Regions from separate parts of the Mycobacterium heckeshornense genome, predicted to be linked through region 2. Evidence: riboswitches for the same ligand, from Rfam matches in the RefSeq annotation. Region 2 holds a riboswitch; each other region holds the start of a gene.
What was found. A riboswitch is a leader RNA that binds a small molecule or an ion and turns the genes downstream of it on or off. The one in region 2 is predicted to bind magnesium.
Positions count from the first base shown of each region.

Region 1: linked by a shared signal. The riboswitch ahead of MHEC_RS12850 (Rv1535 family protein) and the one ahead of MHEC_RS11835 (NRAMP family divalent metal transporter) in region 2 are both predicted to bind magnesium.
Region 3: linked by a shared signal. The riboswitch ahead of MHEC_RS10415 (stealth family protein) and the one ahead of MHEC_RS11835 (NRAMP family divalent metal transporter) in region 2 are both predicted to bind magnesium.

Region 1 covers NZ_AP024237.1:2,699,561-2,705,061, reverse strand. The annotation lists gene MHEC_RS12860 (TetR/AcrR family transcriptional regulator) at 1-384, shown strand, start outside; gene MHEC_RS12855 (flavin-containing monooxygenase) at 386-1,825, shown strand; M-box (ykoK) riboswitch at 1,938-2,108, shown strand; gene MHEC_RS12850 (Rv1535 family protein) at 2,384-2,632, shown strand; gene MHEC_RS12845 (lipase family protein) at 2,798-3,562, opposite strand; gene MHEC_RS12840 (amino acid-binding protein) at 3,675-4,049, shown strand; gene ileS (isoleucine--tRNA ligase) at 4,292-5,501, shown strand, end outside.
Region 2 covers NZ_AP024237.1:2,466,720-2,472,220, forward strand. The annotation lists partial or broken gene MHEC_RS11825 (PPE family protein) at 1-640, opposite strand, end outside; gene MHEC_RS11830 (PE family protein) at 667-966, opposite strand; M-box (ykoK) riboswitch at 1,257-1,429, opposite strand; M-box (ykoK) riboswitch at 1,727-1,898, shown strand; gene MHEC_RS11835 (NRAMP family divalent metal transporter) at 2,379-4,049, shown strand; gene MHEC_RS11840 (potassium channel family protein) at 4,127-5,501, shown strand, end outside.
Region 3 covers NZ_AP024237.1:2,162,242-2,167,742, reverse strand. The annotation lists gene MHEC_RS10420 (metallophosphoesterase) at 1-625, shown strand, start outside; gene MHEC_RS10415 (stealth family protein) at 669-2,168, opposite strand; M-box (ykoK) riboswitch at 2,247-2,420, opposite strand; gene MHEC_RS10410 (NADAR family protein) at 2,530-3,006, opposite strand; gene prcA (proteasome subunit alpha) at 3,065-3,805, opposite strand; gene prcB (proteasome subunit beta) at 3,802-4,701, opposite strand; gene MHEC_RS10395 (ubiquitin-like protein Pup) at 4,698-4,892, opposite strand; gene dop (pup deamidase/depupylase) at 5,044-5,501, opposite strand, start outside.

The sequences.
Region 1 (5,501 bases), 230 kb from region 2:
GCGGCGGTCGACGCGCCGGGCGGTGACGGTGTCGAGGCGTCGTTTCGTGCTGCGGTGCAGGCCACCCTTGAGTTCTTCGAAGCCGACAAAGCCACCGTGAAGCTGTTGTTCCGCGACGCGTACGCCCTGGGCGACCGATTCGAAAAGCACCTCGGCGGCATCTACGAACGGTTCATCGACGACATCGAAACGTTCATCGTCGTTGCGCAACAACGCGGCGAGGTGGTGGCGGCGCCGCCGCGGATGGTGGCCTACACCCTGGCGGCGCTGATCGGCCAACTGGCGCACCGGCGCCTTTCCACCGACGACGGCGTCACGGCCGCCGAGGTCGCCGACTTCGTGGTGTCGCTGATCCTCGACGGGTTGCGACCTCGCAGGGGCTGACATGCGCTTCGTCATCGTCGGGGCAGGGATGGCGGGAATACTGGCCGCGATCAAACTGCGCGAGGCCGGCTTCACCGACGTCACCGTGTACGAGAAGGCGGATCGGCTCGGCGGCACGTGGCGCGAAAACACCTACCCGGGAATCGCCTGCGACGTGCCGTCACACCTGTACACCTACACGTTTGCGCCCAACCCGGACTGGAGCCACACGTTCGCGCCCGGTCCGGAGATCCTCGCCTACTTCGACAGCGTCGCGCACCGCCACGGCGTCGACGAGCTGATCCGCTACGGCTGCGAAGTTCGTCGTCTCGAGTACATGGGAAACCGTTGGCGGGTAGCAACTTCCACCGGCGAAGCCGACGAGGCCGACGTCGTCATCGCCGCCACCGGCGTGCTGCATCACCCGCGCTATCCCGACATCGACGGGCTGCACCGGTTTGCCGGCAGAGTTTTCCACAGCTCCCGCTGGGACCATGGCGTCACGCTGGCAGACAAACGGCTCGGCGTGGTCGGCACCGGCTCCTCGGCGGTGCAGATCGTCGGCGCCGTCACCGGCAGCGTCGCCGAGCTGCGGTTGTTCCAGCGCACCCCGCAATGGATCCTGCCGGTACAAAACCCGCCGATCGACGCGGCGGACCGGGCCCGATACCGTGCTGATCCGGCGATGTTGAGCAAGCTGCGCGAGGAGCTGAACAGCGGGTTCGTGCAAAGCTTCGCCAACGCGGTCGTCGACGCCGACTCGGCGCAGCTGAAGCAGCTGCAGCAGGCGGCCCACGCCAACCTCGAGGACAACGTCGCCGACCCCGTGCTGCGAGACAAGCTGCGGCCCGACTACCGGGCCGGCTGCAAACGGTTGATCATCTCGCCCAACTTCTACGAGGCCATCCAGCGTCCCAACGCCCGCCTGGTCACCGAGCCGATCGCCCGCGTGGAGCCCGACGGAATCCGCACCGCCGACGGTGAGCTGCACCGGCTGGACGTGCTGGTGCTGGCGACGGGGTTTCGGGTGGACCGGTTCCTGCGGCCGATCCAGGTTGTCGGTCGCGACGGGGTTCGCCTCGATGATGTGTGGGCGCACCGTCCGTTCGCCTATCTGTCGGTGTCGGTACCGGGCTTTCCCAACTTGTTCATGCTCAACGGTCCCAACGGGCCGGTCGGCAACTTTTCGCTGATCGACGTGGCCGAGGCGCAGTTCGCCTACCTCATGCAGCTCATCGAGGCACTGGGCGAGGGTCGCTACCGAGCGATTAGCGCCAGCCCCGAGGCCACCGCGCGCTTCGAGGATGCGCGGGCCACAGCGTCGGCGAAGACGGTGTGGGTGACCGGCTGCAAAAGCTGGTATCTCGACGACCGCGGGTTGCCGGCCGTGTGGCCGTGGAGTTTTACGCGGTTTCGCGAGGTCATGGCGCGCCCCGAGCTGGCCGACTACGAGCTCGCCTAGCCGCGTGTTCGGGCTGGGGAGGCGGCGTGGCCGAAAAGATACCGTCAATTCACCGACACGATGGCGGGGATTAAATTGACCCGTCCAAGTTGTTCGTGCATCATCGGAAGGGCAAGCACCTCGTTAGGTGAGGCGGCTACACGGATATAGGCCACTGACCCCGAACGTCGAGAGACGCCCCGGGTCAGGACAGCTCCTCCCGGCTTAAGGGTTGAGCCCAAGTGGCTTCCGGTTATCCCGGACACGCCGTGTGGTGCCGAAGCTCTAGCGAGAGGGGTGCGGTCTCCGACATTCGTCGGGTTCTGTACTCCTGCAGTGCACGTTGATCGTGCGGGAATCCGCACCTGGCGGTGCCGTGAGGAGGTGAGGGACGAATGAGTTCCAGTGAGAGTCCGGACCGATATAGGGGTCCTGTTTCGTCCCGATCCGGTCCCCGGCACGCCGTCTCCAGCTGACTCGGCCCGACGCGCGTTGCCCCGGAGCAGAGACCTGCTCGGAACCGCGGGACGGAACAGCGAGTCCAAATATGACCGCTTGATTTCCGTCTAGGAGGCAACCATGACCGCTGTTCTGTACGACGAGGTGGTGACCACAGCACCCGCTCCCCGGCCGACGGCAGCTCCCAAGCTGACCGTGGCTCCCGCGCCGAAGGAAGCCGCGCCGAAGAAGGCGTCGCGGCGCGTCGACTCCGACCCCTTCGGCGGTGGCGACCCGTTGGTCACCGGGGCTGCCCGCCTGTTGAGCATTCCGCTGCGTCACCTCTACGCGGCACTGTGGCGGGTTGGAGTGCTCGAGGTCGGGGCGTAATCCGATGACCGCCGGGCAATCCTTTCCGCCGAGCCGCTAGTTGCCAGGTCGCCGACTGTCTGTCGGGCGTCCTGGCAACTAGCGTATTGGCGCCATTGTCTTTGAGCAGCTAGGACGCGACGCGCCGGTCACCAGTGGTTGCCTCCTTGATCGGCGCGTCGCGTTCTAGGCAGATACCGCGGCGCTGAGTGCGGTCAACCCGTCCCGGTAGGCGGCCAAGCTGTGGCGCCACGCGACATCGATCGCTCCGCCGCTGTCGACGTCGATCTCGACACCGACGTGCACGTACGGCGACGGCGGCACGTGCGGCACGATGTCGAGGAAATTCACCACCCGATAACAGCTTTCGATCGCGGCGTTGAATGCGGCCGCGAAGTCGCTAAGCCCGACCCGCGGGCCGGCGAAGGTGATGAGCCGCGGCTCGATGGTGTTCGGCGGCATGTTGCGGCGGATGTCGGGCGCTGCCAGCACAGCCAGCGCGGCGCCCAGACTGTGCCCTGTGACCAGAAGATGGTCGGCCCCGGCAGTGGCCGGGGCCAGGTTGGCGGCGACGCTGTCCCGGACCAGCTCGTAGACCTGTTGGAAGCCGGCATGGACCTGCCCGAATCCCGCGATCGGGAGGTAGGGCTGGGGAATCGCGTCGATGTCAGCCAGCCAATCCGCCAAATCCGCGCTGCCACGAAACGACACGAACGCGGTGCGACTGGCCGGATTATGGCCCATCAGACCGAAGATATTGGTGTCCTTGGTCATCGCCGTCACTGCGGGGTGCGGGTCGCTCATCGCGGTCAGCGCAGCGCCGTCGGCGCGGATCAGGGCGGTTTGCCCGAATCCGGTCGGCAGGACCACGGGGCCGCCGCCGAGCACGCCGTAGGCGGCCGCCGCCAACGGCAGGGCTACGTCACGAGCGAACAACGGGTCAAAGGCCACGCGCCGCAGTCTAGAGGGACGCAGCGCCGGTGCGGCGCGGGCATTTGCGGCAACAACCGCAGCTGTGCGCAGTAGCGTTGACGTGCTGGGCACGGCATGAAGGGAGCGGGTCATGGCGACCGATCTGACGCTCTATCTTGACGACGAGCCGGGGGAGCTGGCCCGGGTCGGCGATGTGCTCGGCAAAGCCGGTGTCAACATCGCGGGGCTGTGTGCGCTCAGCAGCGGTGGCGGCCAGTCCGAAGTGCACATCCTGGTTCACGACGCCACACCGGCGTTCGAAGCGCTGCAGGGTGCCGGTATCAAGATCGCCGAAGAGCAGGAAGTCATCGTCCTCGATATCGAAGACCGGCCGGGCGCCCTGGCCGAGGTGGTCCACAAGCTGGGCGACGCAAAGGTCAACTTGGAGACCGCCTACCTGGCCACCCACACCCGCCTGGTGCTGGGCGCGGATAACCTCGCCGACGCGAAGGCCGCCCTGGGCTGATTGGCCGCATGCGTCGGACCCTAGAATTTCCAGCATCGGCGTCGATCCGGCGATCACCGGGGAGCCTTCGGAAGAACAGGCCCCAGCCGGCAGGCGGGCCCCAGTAGAACCGAACGGGTAGGCCCGTCACAGCCGTCAACGAGCGGTCGCGTCCCAGGCGCGGCAAGCGGGGTGGTACCGCGGCGCTCGCGCATCTGCGCGGCGTCGTCCCCGGGCCGGACAATGGCACAGGAGACGACGCAGTGAGCGAGCACAGCTATCCGAAACTGGGCAGCGGGGCGCCCGACTTCCCGGCATTGGAAGCCGAGGTCCTCGACTATTGGGCCCGCGACGACACCTTCCGCGCCAGCATCGCACGCCGCGCCGACGCCGAAGAATACGTCTTCTACGACGGCCCCCCGTTCGCCAACGGGTTGCCGCACTACGGGCACCTGCTCACCGGCTACGTCAAAGACATCGTGCCCCGGTATCGCACCATGCGCGGCTACAAGGTCGAGCGGCGCTTCGGCTGGGACACCCACGGGCTGCCGGCCGAACTCGAAGTCGAGCGCCAGCTCGGCATCACCGACAAGTCGCAGATCGACGCGATGGGCGTCGCGGCGTTCAACGAGGCCTGCCGCGAATCGGTGTTGCGCTACACCGACGAATGGCAGGCCTACGTCACCCGTCAGGCCCGGTGGGTGGATTTCGACAACGACTACAAGACACTCGACCTGCCCTACATGGAGTCGGTGATCTGGGCGTTCAAGCGGCTGTGGGACAAGGGCCTGGTGTACGAGGGCTACCGCGTACTGCCCTATTGCTGGCGTGACGAGACCCCGCTGTCCAACCACGAGCTGCGGATGGACGACGACGTCTACCAGAGCCGCCAGGACCCGGCCATCACGGTTGGATTCCGGGTTCCCGACGGCGAATTGGCGGGTGCGTATCTGCTGGTGTGGACGACGACGCCGTGGACGCTGCCGTCCAACCAGGCGGTGGCCGTCAACCCCGACGTGACCTACGTGCAGGTGCGGGCCGGGGAGCGGCGCTATGTGCTGGCCGAGGCGCGATTGGGCGCCTACGCGCGAGAGCTCGGCGATGAGCCCGAGGTGCTGGGCCGCTACTGCGGCGCAGATCTGCTGGGGCTGCGCTACTTGCCGCCGTTTCCATATTTCATGGACTCGCCCAACGCTTTTCGGGTGCTGGCGGGCGACTTCGTCACCACCGAGGACGGCACCGGCGTCGTGCACCTGGCGCCGGCCTACGGCGAAGACGACATGGCGGTCGCCGACAAGGTGGGCATCGCGGCGGTCACCCCAGTCGACTCCAACGGGCGCTTCGACGCCGCCGTATCCGACTACCGGGGTCAGCACGTCTTCGACGCCAATGCGCACATCATCCGTGACCTGAAAAACGGCACCGGCCCGGCAGCGGCCAACGGTGCGGTGCTGCTGCGCCACGACACCTACG
Region 2 (5,501 bases):
CAAGGCCGCCGGGACCGCAGAAGTCAGCTGCGACAACGTCGACTGCGTGCTCGTCCCCGCTGCGCTACCGCTGGCCTGGCTCACCGCGGCCGACTGCGCTACCAATGCGCCGGGATTGGTGTTCTGCGCCGGCACGTTAAACGGGGTTAGTTGGGTGGCCGCCGCCGATGCGCCGGCATAGCCATACATCGCGGCCGCGTCCTGGGCCCACATCTCGGCGTAGTGCGCTTCGGTGGCCGCAATGGCCGGGGTGTTCTGCCCCAGAAAGTTGGTGGCCACCAGCGCGGCCAGCTGCGCGCGGTTGGCCGCGATCACCGGCGGAGGCACCGTCGCGGCGAACGCTGCCTCGTAGGCGCTTGCCGCCGCGGTGGCCTGTGCCGCAGTCTGCTCGGCCTGCCCGGCAGTGGTACCCATCCACGCGACATAGGGGGGCTGCCGCTGCAGCCATCGATGCCGAAGCAGGGCCCTGCCACCCCCCGCTGGTCAACGCTGAGATTACGTCACCGTAAGAAGCTGCAGTAGAACGCAATTCAGCTGCCAGAGAGTTCCAAGCCGCGGCGGCCGTCAGCATGGGTCCTGATCCGGGGCCGGAATACATTCTTGCCGAATTAATTTCGGGCGGAAGGAGGCCGAAATCCATTGCCAAGGCCGTCACAACGCACCCCCTCACCCAGTCGCGATGGTATTGGCGGCCTCAGTAGCCGCATATGAACTGGCGCTGGCGCCCAGAACGCGCACGAAAAATTCATGTACAGCTGCGGCCTGAGCGCTGACTGCCTGATACATCTGTGCATGCGCGGCGAATTGTGTTGCAGTCAGCGCTGATACCTCGTCCGCTGCGGCGGGAATCACACCGGTGGTGGGTGCCGCGACAGCCGCATTCTGGGCAGCCATCGCCGCGCCAATCCCCTGCAGATCGCCTGCTGCAGCGGCCAGCATCTCCGGCTGTGTGGTCACAAAAGACATGGAAATTCTCCTTACGCAGGCATGACGGAACCCAAAGCGGTGCGGTCGTGTCAGAGCACGTCAATGTCACGCACGCTCACCAACGAAGCGGTGCGTGTTAAATGAAGCGGCGCAAGCCGATTCAGGCGGTGAAAAGAATGCCGGGGTCGGATCCGAACGAAACGGTCACCGAACTCGGATACGGACTATCACTAGGACTCATTTCGCTCTCACCTCCTCACGGCCAGGGCACACGGGGGTGCCGTCACGTCGCACATTGGGGTGAGGCCGACCCGGCGAAGTGGCCGGGCGCGGCACCCCTCTCGTCAGAGCTTTGGCACTGCACGGCGTATCCGGTGTCGTCCCGGAAGCCACTTGGGCTCAACCCTTAAGCCGGGAGGAGCTGTCCTGACCCTGGGCGTCTTTCGACGTTCGGGGTCAGTGGCCTTTGTCCGTGCAGACGCCTCACCTAGCGAGGTGCTTGCATCGGCCATCGTGGCACTTAAAGCCGCATCAGTCAACCCGGACGCGGTGATCTTCTGCAATCTTTTCGCACCGGCGTGCTGAGCTCGAGAGGCGGCCGGAATCGGCAGGTGTGAGCACGACTGGTCCTGCCCTTGGTTGTCAGACAGCGGGGCGCGCATCCAGAGCCGGCCCCGCTGTAGCGACCCAGGTGGCGTCACCTTCTGCCAACCACGGCGGTGCGGGCGCGCGACGGCGCGCACCGCAATTTTGGCCGAATGCTTGACGGGCACCGGGCGGGAAGGTCAACATGAACGAGCAAGCACCTCGCTAGGTGAGGCGTCTGCACGGACAAAGGCCACTGACCCCGAACGTCGAAAGACGCCCAGGGTCAGGACAGCTCCTCCCGGCTTAAGGGTTGAGCCCAAGTGGCTTCCGGACGACACCGGATACGCCGTGCAGTGCCAAAGCCCTGTCGAGAGGGGTGCCGCCCGGTAGATTTTCGCCGAGTGCGCGATCCCCTGCCGTGCTGCGATCGGGTGACACCCGCGCGTGTCCCGGCCGTAAGGAGGTGAGGGCGCAGATGAATTCGAGCGATAGTCCGTATCGGTATTCGGCGTCTGCTTCGCCCGGATCCTGCCGCGGCATCTCTGCTGTCGCCTGAGCCCGGACTTCTCTGACGCAGGTCGGCCATCGCCGCCCTGCCACGGTGTGGGATGGCCGGGGGCGTCTGCACGTCCTGGACACCGCCCGCACCGCGACTTGGCTGTCGTGTTCGCCGAAATACCTTGAGCCATAATGTCTTTCCCACAACGTCCTCTGTTTTCCCACTAGATAGCGAGGAGCCGATGACTTCCATCTCCACCGAGGTACACGGACGTGTCGGCACACCGCCCACCGATGGCGCCACAGTCCAAACTGCACCGGATGTGACGCACCCGGCGATTGCCGGCGCATCCAGGCCGACAGCAATGGACGCCGCCCACGTCGGTGACATCATCGGCGCGTTCGGCCGGATCGCCAAGGACGCCACGGCGCCGGGCCGGACCCGCTGGCAGCGGTTGCGGACACTGATGGTGATCACCGGACCAGGACTGATCGTCATGATCGGCGACAACGACGCCGGCGGTGTAGCGACCTACTCGGAGGTGGGTCAGAACTACGGGATGAGTCTGCTGTGGGTCTTGGTCTTGATGATCCCGGTGCTCTACGTCAACCAGGAGATGGTGCTGCGGTTGGGCGCGGTCACCGGCGTTGGCCACGCCAGACTCATTTTCGAACGGTTCGGCAAGTTCTGGGGCGCGTTCAGTCTGGGCGACTTGTTGATCCTCAACGCGTTGACCATTGTCACCGAATTCATCGGTGTTTCACTGGCGCTGGGATTTCTGGGCTGCCCTAAGACGGTTGCGATCCCGACCGCAGCGGTGTTGCTCTTCGCGGTGGTCGCCGGTGGCTCCTTCCGCCGCTGGGAACGGTTGATGTTCGTGCTGATCGCCGCCAACGTGGCGCTTGTCCCGGTGGTGTTGCTGGTGCATCCCAGCGTGGGCGAAAGTGCGCGCGGGCTGATTCCGTCGTTGCCGGGCGAACCTGACTCGATCGTGTTGATGGTAATCATCTCGATCGTAGGGACGACCGTGGCGCCGTGGCAGCTGTTCTTTCAGCAGTCGAACGTGGTGGACAAGCGCATCACGCCACGCTGGATTCCTTACGGCAGAGCAGATCTGGCCATAGGGATCGTTGGTGTCATCGGCGGGGGTATCGCGCTCATGGCGGCTACCGCGTTCGGTTTACGTGGCACCAACGACGCCGGCAACTTCGTCGACGCGGGAGCGGTGGCCTCCCAGTTGTCCCACCACGTCGGCCATACCGTAGGCGTGTTGTTTGCGATCGTGTTGCTGGACTGTTCGCTTGTCGGCGCCAACGTGATCGGGCTGTCTACCACCTACGCGCTCGGCGATGCCGTCGGTAAGCCCCATTCGCTGCACTGGAAGGTCACTGAGGCCCCACTGTTTTACAGCACTTACGCTGCGCTGCTTGCGGTGTCGGCTGCGGTTGCCTTTAGCCCGGATCATGTCCTTGGCCTGATCACCCAGGGTGTGCAGGTTCTCGCCGGTATCTTGCTGCCTTCGGCGACAGTGTTTTTAGTATTGCTGTGCAACGACCGTCCCGTGCTGGGGCCATGGGCAAACACTTTCCGGCAGAACGCCTTAGCCTGGGCAATCGTCTGGTCGCTGGTCGTGCTGTCGCTAATGCTAACGGCGGTGACGCTGTTTCCCAACCTGTCGACGGAAACGCTCGAGGGCGGCCTGGTTGCCGGAGTTGTGATCGGCTTCCTCGGCGCGGCAATTGTTTTCGCAATCGGCTGGTACACCGACCGTCGTGCTGCGGACGATACCGTCCCGTTGGGCGCACTGGATCCGGAACAGTTAGAGGAGCTCGACAACTTTCCGGAGTTGACCGGTGCCGATCGAAAAGCATTCCGGGACAGAGTCCGTGCAACCTGGCGCATGCCTGCTTTGGCAGCCCTACCTCGCCCGGTCATGTCTCCGGTGCGTCGGGCGGGGCTCTTGACGCTGCGCGTCTACCTCGTCCTTGCCGGTGTGTTGGTCGTCGTCAAAGTAGTCCAGGCAGGCGTGGGATGACAGCAAGACGTCCCTGATATCGCTGCCCGCGAAGATTCGGGCCTGCCTCCACCTCAGCAATGGGAGCCGCGAACGGCATGTACGGCCACATCCTTGTCAGCGGTGAGGATGCGCTGGCGACGACAATCATCAATGAACTGAAAAGCGCCGGCGCGAGCGTTGTCAAGCTGTGCGACAGGGAGCTCGCCTCGGCGGCAATCGCCGACGCTGCTGCGGTTGTCTGCGCAGGTGACGATGATGCAACAAATCTCGAAATCGCCTTGCTGGCAAGGAAAGCAAACCCACGTGTGCGCGTTGTGGCGCGGCTGGCCAACGACATCCTGCGCTCAGCTATGGCCGCCGACAACGGACCGGGTGCGATTTTGAACGTGGCCGACCTGGTCGCCCCCGCGATCGTCGAAGCATGTCTGGCACATGCCGTGCATCCGTTCGAGGCGGCCGGCGTCAAATTCGTGGTGTGGGGCGCCGAGACGCCGCATGATGCGACCCTGCGCGAGCTCTACGGCGACCTGGCACCGGTGGCGGTCATCGGCGGCGAGAACTCCCCCAACCGCGACGAGGTGATGGTGTGTCCCGGCCGGGATGTGTCGGTATGCGGCGGCGACTGGGCAGCGATGATCGGGACCGCCGACGAGATGGCTGCCCGTTCCATCACCTTCCCGCAACCGAGCAGAATACGCGCACGCCGACCCTGGTTGCGGCGGGTGCGTGACGCCGTGCGCACAATCCGTGACGACGTCAACCCGGCGTTCTTCCCGTTATCAGCGGCCGGGCTGGTTCTGCTGATCGGCTCGACTGTCCTGTTGCGGTTCAGCTATCAGCGCCCGCCGGGTATGACCTGGCTTGACGCGTTGTACTTCAGCGCCGAGACGATCACGACGGTGGGCTACGGCGACGTCAGCTTTGTCCAACAGCCCACCTGGCTACGGGTGTTCAGCGTCGTGCTGATGTTCGTCGGCATGGCCACCACGGCTGTTCTGATCGCGTTCATCGCCGACCTGCTGCTGTCGCGCCGCTTCGTCCATACCGCCGGACGCCGACGCGCGCGTTATCTGCGTAACCACATCATCGTCGTCGGCCTCAGCGCGCTGGGGATCCGCGTCGTACGTGATCTCACCGCAGCCGGACATGACGTCGCGGTGATCGAGCATGACGAGAGCAATCGCTTCTTGGCGGCAGCGGCTGAGCTCGACGCGCCGGTGGTCTTCGGCGACGCTACCCTGCGCGAGACACTGGAATCTGCGCATGTTGAACGCGCCCGTGCGGTAGCTGTCCTGACCGGTGACGACATGGTCAACATCGAAATCGGAATCGTGCTTCGCGAAATGCTCGGCTTCCGGGAAGGCCCCGAACGCAATCGGTGGCTCGACGTTCCGATCGTGCTGCGCGTCTACGACCGCGCATTGGGCTTGGCGGTCGCGCAACGCTTTGATTTCGAAAACGTCCGGTCCA
Region 3 (5,501 bases), 300 kb from region 2:
CCGGGCATCGCTGCGCGAACATCTGCTGCGCGAGACCCCAACCATGACGCCGATGGACCGGGTGCACGACGTCGCGGGCTTGCGTGTGATCGTGTTGGACACATCGGTTCCCGGCCATCACCACGGGCAGGTCGCGCCGGATCAGCTACGATGGCTGGCCGATCAACTGGCCGAACCTGCTCCCTTCGGCACCATGCTGGCGATGCACCACCCCCCGATTCCCTGCGTGCAGGATCTGGCCGTCATGGTGGAGCTGCGCGATCAAGCCGCACTGGCCGACGTGCTTCGCGGCAGCGATGTGCGCAGCATTCTTGCCGGGCACCTGCACTATTCCACCACAGCAACTTTCGCCGGCATCCCGGTGTCGGTGGCCTCGGCCAGCTGTTACACCCAAGATCTGCTGACGCCCGGAACCCGTGGCCGTGACGGTGCGCAGGCGTTCAACCTCGTGCACTGTTACCCAGATACGGTGGTGCACACTGTCATTCCGCTGGTCGCCGGAGCAACAGTGGGACGGTTCGTTTCTCCGGACGCCGTCCGCCGTCAGCTGGCCGACGCCCAGGTAAGCATCCTGCCGGCCACCCGGATACCACGCATCGCCCCGCAATTGGCGCGTCGCGAGTGATTCCCAGCGGGCGGGGTCCAGCGCGCCCGCCCGCTGGGAGGTCTTACTCGTCGGCGGCCGCTCGTTCCCACGGCGCCGGCACCGGGAAGTAGCGTTCGAGGAACTCGCCAACGACCTGTGCCCGCTCTTCGGCGCTGACCTCTGGGAAGCTGCCGTCGTTGAGACAGAAGAAGTCAAACTTGCGCTTCTTCAACAGTTTCGGCAGTTTCGCCAGCCCCGACCGCAACGTGGTGTCGACGTAGAGGACCTTGGCCGCCTCGTTTTGAACCGCGCGCCCGGTCATCAACGCGTAGTAGTGGTACAGCGAATTGGTTACCGAGATGTCGGTGCTGGAACGGAAGCGGCTTGCCTGAGTGCGGGCGAAGTCGGCCGCAAACTCGCGCTCGAGTTCAAACAGCACGCTCTTGCGCAACGGGACAGCCGTGTGCTCCAAGTGCCGGGTGATGATCTTGCCGAACCTGTCCCACAGCAGTTGGCGGTTGACCCGTGCCGCGTTCTCGTAACCGCTGCGCTCCGGGTGGTTGCCACCGAGCCCGATTCGCGTAGGCGCTTCGATGAATTTAGTGACGCCACCCGGGGAGAAGAACATCGCCGGCGAAACCGCTCGGCCGAAGAACATGTCGTCGTTGGAGTACAGGAAATGTTCGGCCAGGCCGGGGATGTGGTGCAGTTGAGTCTCCACCGCGTGACTGTTGTACACCGGCAGCACAGAAGGGTCGGTGAAGTGTTCGTCGGCGCGCACAATGGTGATCTTTGGATGCGGCGCGAGCCACTCGGGCACCGGCGAGTCGGTCGCGATGAAAATCCGGCGCACCCACGGCGCGAAGGCATGCACCGCGCGCAGCGCATACTTCAGTTCGTCAACCTGGCGGATCCGCGCGTCGGCGTCATCGCCTTCACCGACAACATAATTCGTCATCGCCGCCGCGCGGCGCGCCCGGAACTCCGGGTCGTTGCCGTCCACCCAGGAGAAAACCATGTCGATGTCGAACGTGATGTCGCCCGCATGCGGGGTGAACATCCCGGCGATCGTCGGCCAGGTGCGGCCGTGCAATTCGACGGTGGTGTACACAACCTCGCTGAGCGCCAACGTCTTGCGGGTCAGCGAATTTTCGATCGGGCAGATGGCGTGCTGCCCGTCGAACACCCAGAACTGTAACTCCACCCCGGCGGAAGCGCCGTAACGCATGCCGGAGCGCGGACATTCGCGCCGACGAAACACGCGCAGCAGCCGCGGGTCCGAGTCCACTGAGAGCAAGCCGTCGCCGAGATACACCGAGCGGCGCCCGGTTCCGTCGAGGATCTTCGCGCGCAGCGGCGCGTCCAGGCAGGCCGCCATCAACGCGTCAGCGACCCGGGCGCGAAGGGCAATGTCAACGACGAGTGCCGGCCGCCCGTCGGCACCGCGGATGAGCAGGAACGGAATACCCGCCCGCTCAAGCTCGCCGCGGATGAACAGCAAGTCCTGGCGCATCGCCTCATACGGAGTCAGGCGCAACCCATCGGCTGAACCGGCGACGCGAACGTCGATCATGCTGGTCATGGGAACACCTGCCTTCCGTACTCGATGTCGGTCATTTCGTGCACACAGAGGGGCACCGCAAACGCGGTCGAGCGGCGACATCGCCCTCACACGTTGAGCTTTGGCACTGGCCGACGTATCCCCGCAGCGCCGGGAAAGCCACTTGGGACCACCCCTTAAGCCGGGGAGATCTGTCCTGATCTTGGGCGTCTCTCGACGTCGTCAGATCAGTGGCCTATGTTCGTCCAGAAGCCTCGCCTAACGAGGTGCTTCCGCAAGGTAGCACCGATTTGAACTCTCGGCAACAAGGGCTCCGGGCCAAAGCCGTTGATGTCGTTCGCGTCCCGCGGCCGACGAGCTCGCCGCTTGGCTACCGGGAGGTTCAAGCCGGGGTGCGCTGCGCCGCCAGCCGCAGCCGCACCGCCATCAAGATCACACCGAGCGCGTTTGCGCCGGGGATGTTGCAGTGCTCGTCGCACCTGCACGATCCCCAGACCTGGTCATGCCAGGTGTTGCCTTCCACCAGCAGAACGCCCTGGGTCTCCAGCAGCCGGCGCGCCAGGTCGGGATTGTTGCCGAACTTCGCCGTGACCACCTCTTCCATCGCCGCGAACTTGCCGCCGGCTTCCCAGCCCTCGACCAAGGGCGCGGCACGGCCGATCTGCTTGGCGCGGGCCGGATCGTCGGTATTGCGGATCGCGGCCACCGCAGCCGGGTCTCGTGTCTTCGCGGCCGCGAAGGCGTGCTCGCTGGTCGGGTACAGCCAACCACGATGCGGCGTCGGTGCGGGCGCGAAGTTCGACAAGAACAGATACTCTCCCGCGAAGGTGTCGATCACCGGGATATGCAGCTCGCTCATCAGGCGACCTCCGCAGCTTGCCATCCTGTCCTGTCGGCCAAGCCACGCGGTGGCCGGCTTACTTCGACGACCTGCCGCCGGCCGAGCCCTCGGCTTCGGGTAGCAGCGCCTCCAGCGCGGTGCCGGTGATTCGCCGAAAGGCCCGCCGCGGCCGGTTCTGGTCAAGGATCGCCACCTCGAGGGTGGACACGCCGAGGGCCGGCTGATCACCGGCGCCATTGCCACTGCCCGCCCGCAGTGCCTCGACAGCGATGCGCACCGCGGTGCTCAAGTCGGCGTTTTCGGTGTAGGACTCCTTCAGCGCGTTGACGATCGGCTCGGTGGTGCCGCCCATGACCACGTAGTGCGGCTCGTCGTTGATCGACCCGTCGTAGGTGATGCGGTACATCTCCGGGGGCTTGGTCTCGCCGTAGTGCGCCACCTCGGCTACGCACAGCTCGACCTCGTAGGGCTTGGCCTGCTCGGTGAAGATGGTGCCCAGGGTCTGCGCGTAGACGTTGGCCAGCTGTCGGCCGGTGACGTCGCGCCGGTCGTAGGCATAGCCGCGGGTATCGGCGAACTGGATGCCGCCCCGGCGCAAGTTGTCAAACTCGTTGAACTTGCCGGCAGCCGCAAAACCCACCCGGTCATAGAGCTCGCTGATCTTCTGCAGCGATCGTGACGGGTTCTCGGCGACGAATAGCACCCCCCCGGCGTAGGCCAGCGCCACCACGCTTCGGCCGCGCGCGATGCCCTTGCGGGCGAGCTCGCTGCGCTCGCGCATCGCCTGCTCGGGTGAAATGAAATACGGGAAGCTCACTTCTCGCTCCGTGGCGCCTCTGCGTCGGGCCCGAAAGTGTCAGCACGCGAACGACTTTCGATGACCTCTCGGGCCAGCTCGGCAATGCGCTGCTCGGGCACCTCGATGGCACCCTCGGCGCCGATTGTGACCGCAGTCGGGTAGATACCGCGAACCAGATCCGGTCCCCCAGTAGCCGAATCGTCATCGGCGGCGTCATAGAGCGCTTCCACCGCCACCCGAAGCGCGGAATCGGGGTCGGTCACCTGGGAGTAGAGTTTCTTGATCGACGACTTGGCGAAGATCGCCCCCGAGCCCACCGCTTGGTAGCCCTCCTCCTCAAAGTTCCAGCCACCGGCGGCGTCGAACGACACGATACGGCCAGCTTTCTGCGGATCCGGGTCATCGATGTCGAGGCCGGCCAGCAACGGCAGCGCCACCAGCCCCTGCATGGCGGCACCGAGGTTGTTGCGCACCATGATCGCCAGCCGGTTGACCTTGCCAGCGAACGTCAGCGGCACACCCTCAAGCTTTTCGTAGTGTTCGAGTTCAACGGCGTAAAGGCGGGCGAACTCGACCGCGATCGCGGCGGTGCCGGCGATACCGGTCGCGGTGTAGTCGTCGGTGATATACACCTTCTTGATGTCGCGCCCGGCGATCATGTTGCCTTGCGTCGACCGTCGGTCACCGGCCATCACGACGCCGCCTGGGTATTTGAGGGCGACGATCGTGGTGCCGTGGCGCAGCTGGCCACCGGCGGCCCCGCCAGACTCGGCGGCGCCGCCGGCGCACACCGGCAACAACTCAGGCGCCTGCCGACGCAGGAAGTCGGCAAACGAGGACAGATCTACGGGACTGGATGGGACTCCGGGAAGTGCTGAGTTAGTGGCCAGGCGATCGCGGAACGGCCAGGTCACTGTCCGCCCTTTTGGACGTACGCGCGCACGAAGTCCTCGGCGTTCTCCTCGAGAACGTCGTCGATCTCGTCGAGCAGATCGTCGGTTTCCTCGGTCAGCTTTTCGCGACGCTCCTGGCCCGCGGCGTTGCTGCCGGTGAAGTCGTCGTCATCGCCGCCGCCACCGCCACGCTTGGTCTGCTCTTGAGCCATCGCTGCCTCCTGCTTCGTCAATCGGCGGCGCGTCACGCGTCCGCCGGTCTCTCTACCCTACCGGTCCACACCGACCTTTCCCCGGGCTTAAGTTCGATTGTCCGGCTTCTCCCCAGGCCTTGCAGGCCTGCATCGTCGCCGGACGGCAAGCTCACGTCGTCAGTTGTTCCACTAGTTCGACGGCACTGTCGACCGAATCCAGCAACGCCCCGACATGGGCTTTGCTGCCGCGTAGCGGCTCTAACGTCGGAATCCGCACCAGAGAGTCGCCACCCAAGTCGAATATCACCGAGTCCCAGCTGGCGGCGGCGATGTCGGCGCCGAACCGCCGGAGGCATTCACCACGGAAGTAGGCCCGGGTGTCGGTCGGCGGGTTGTCCACCGCGCTGAGCACCTGCTGCTCGGTGACCAGACGCCGCATCGACCCGCGGGCGACCAGCCGGTTGTACAGGCCCTTGTCCAGCCGGACGTCGGAGTATTGCAGGTCGACCAGATGCAGTCGTGGTGCCGACCAGCTCAGCTTCTCCCGCTGGCGGAACCCATCGAGGATTCGCAATTTGGCCGGCCAGTCCAGCAGCTCGGCGCACTCCATCGGATCGCGCTCGAGCA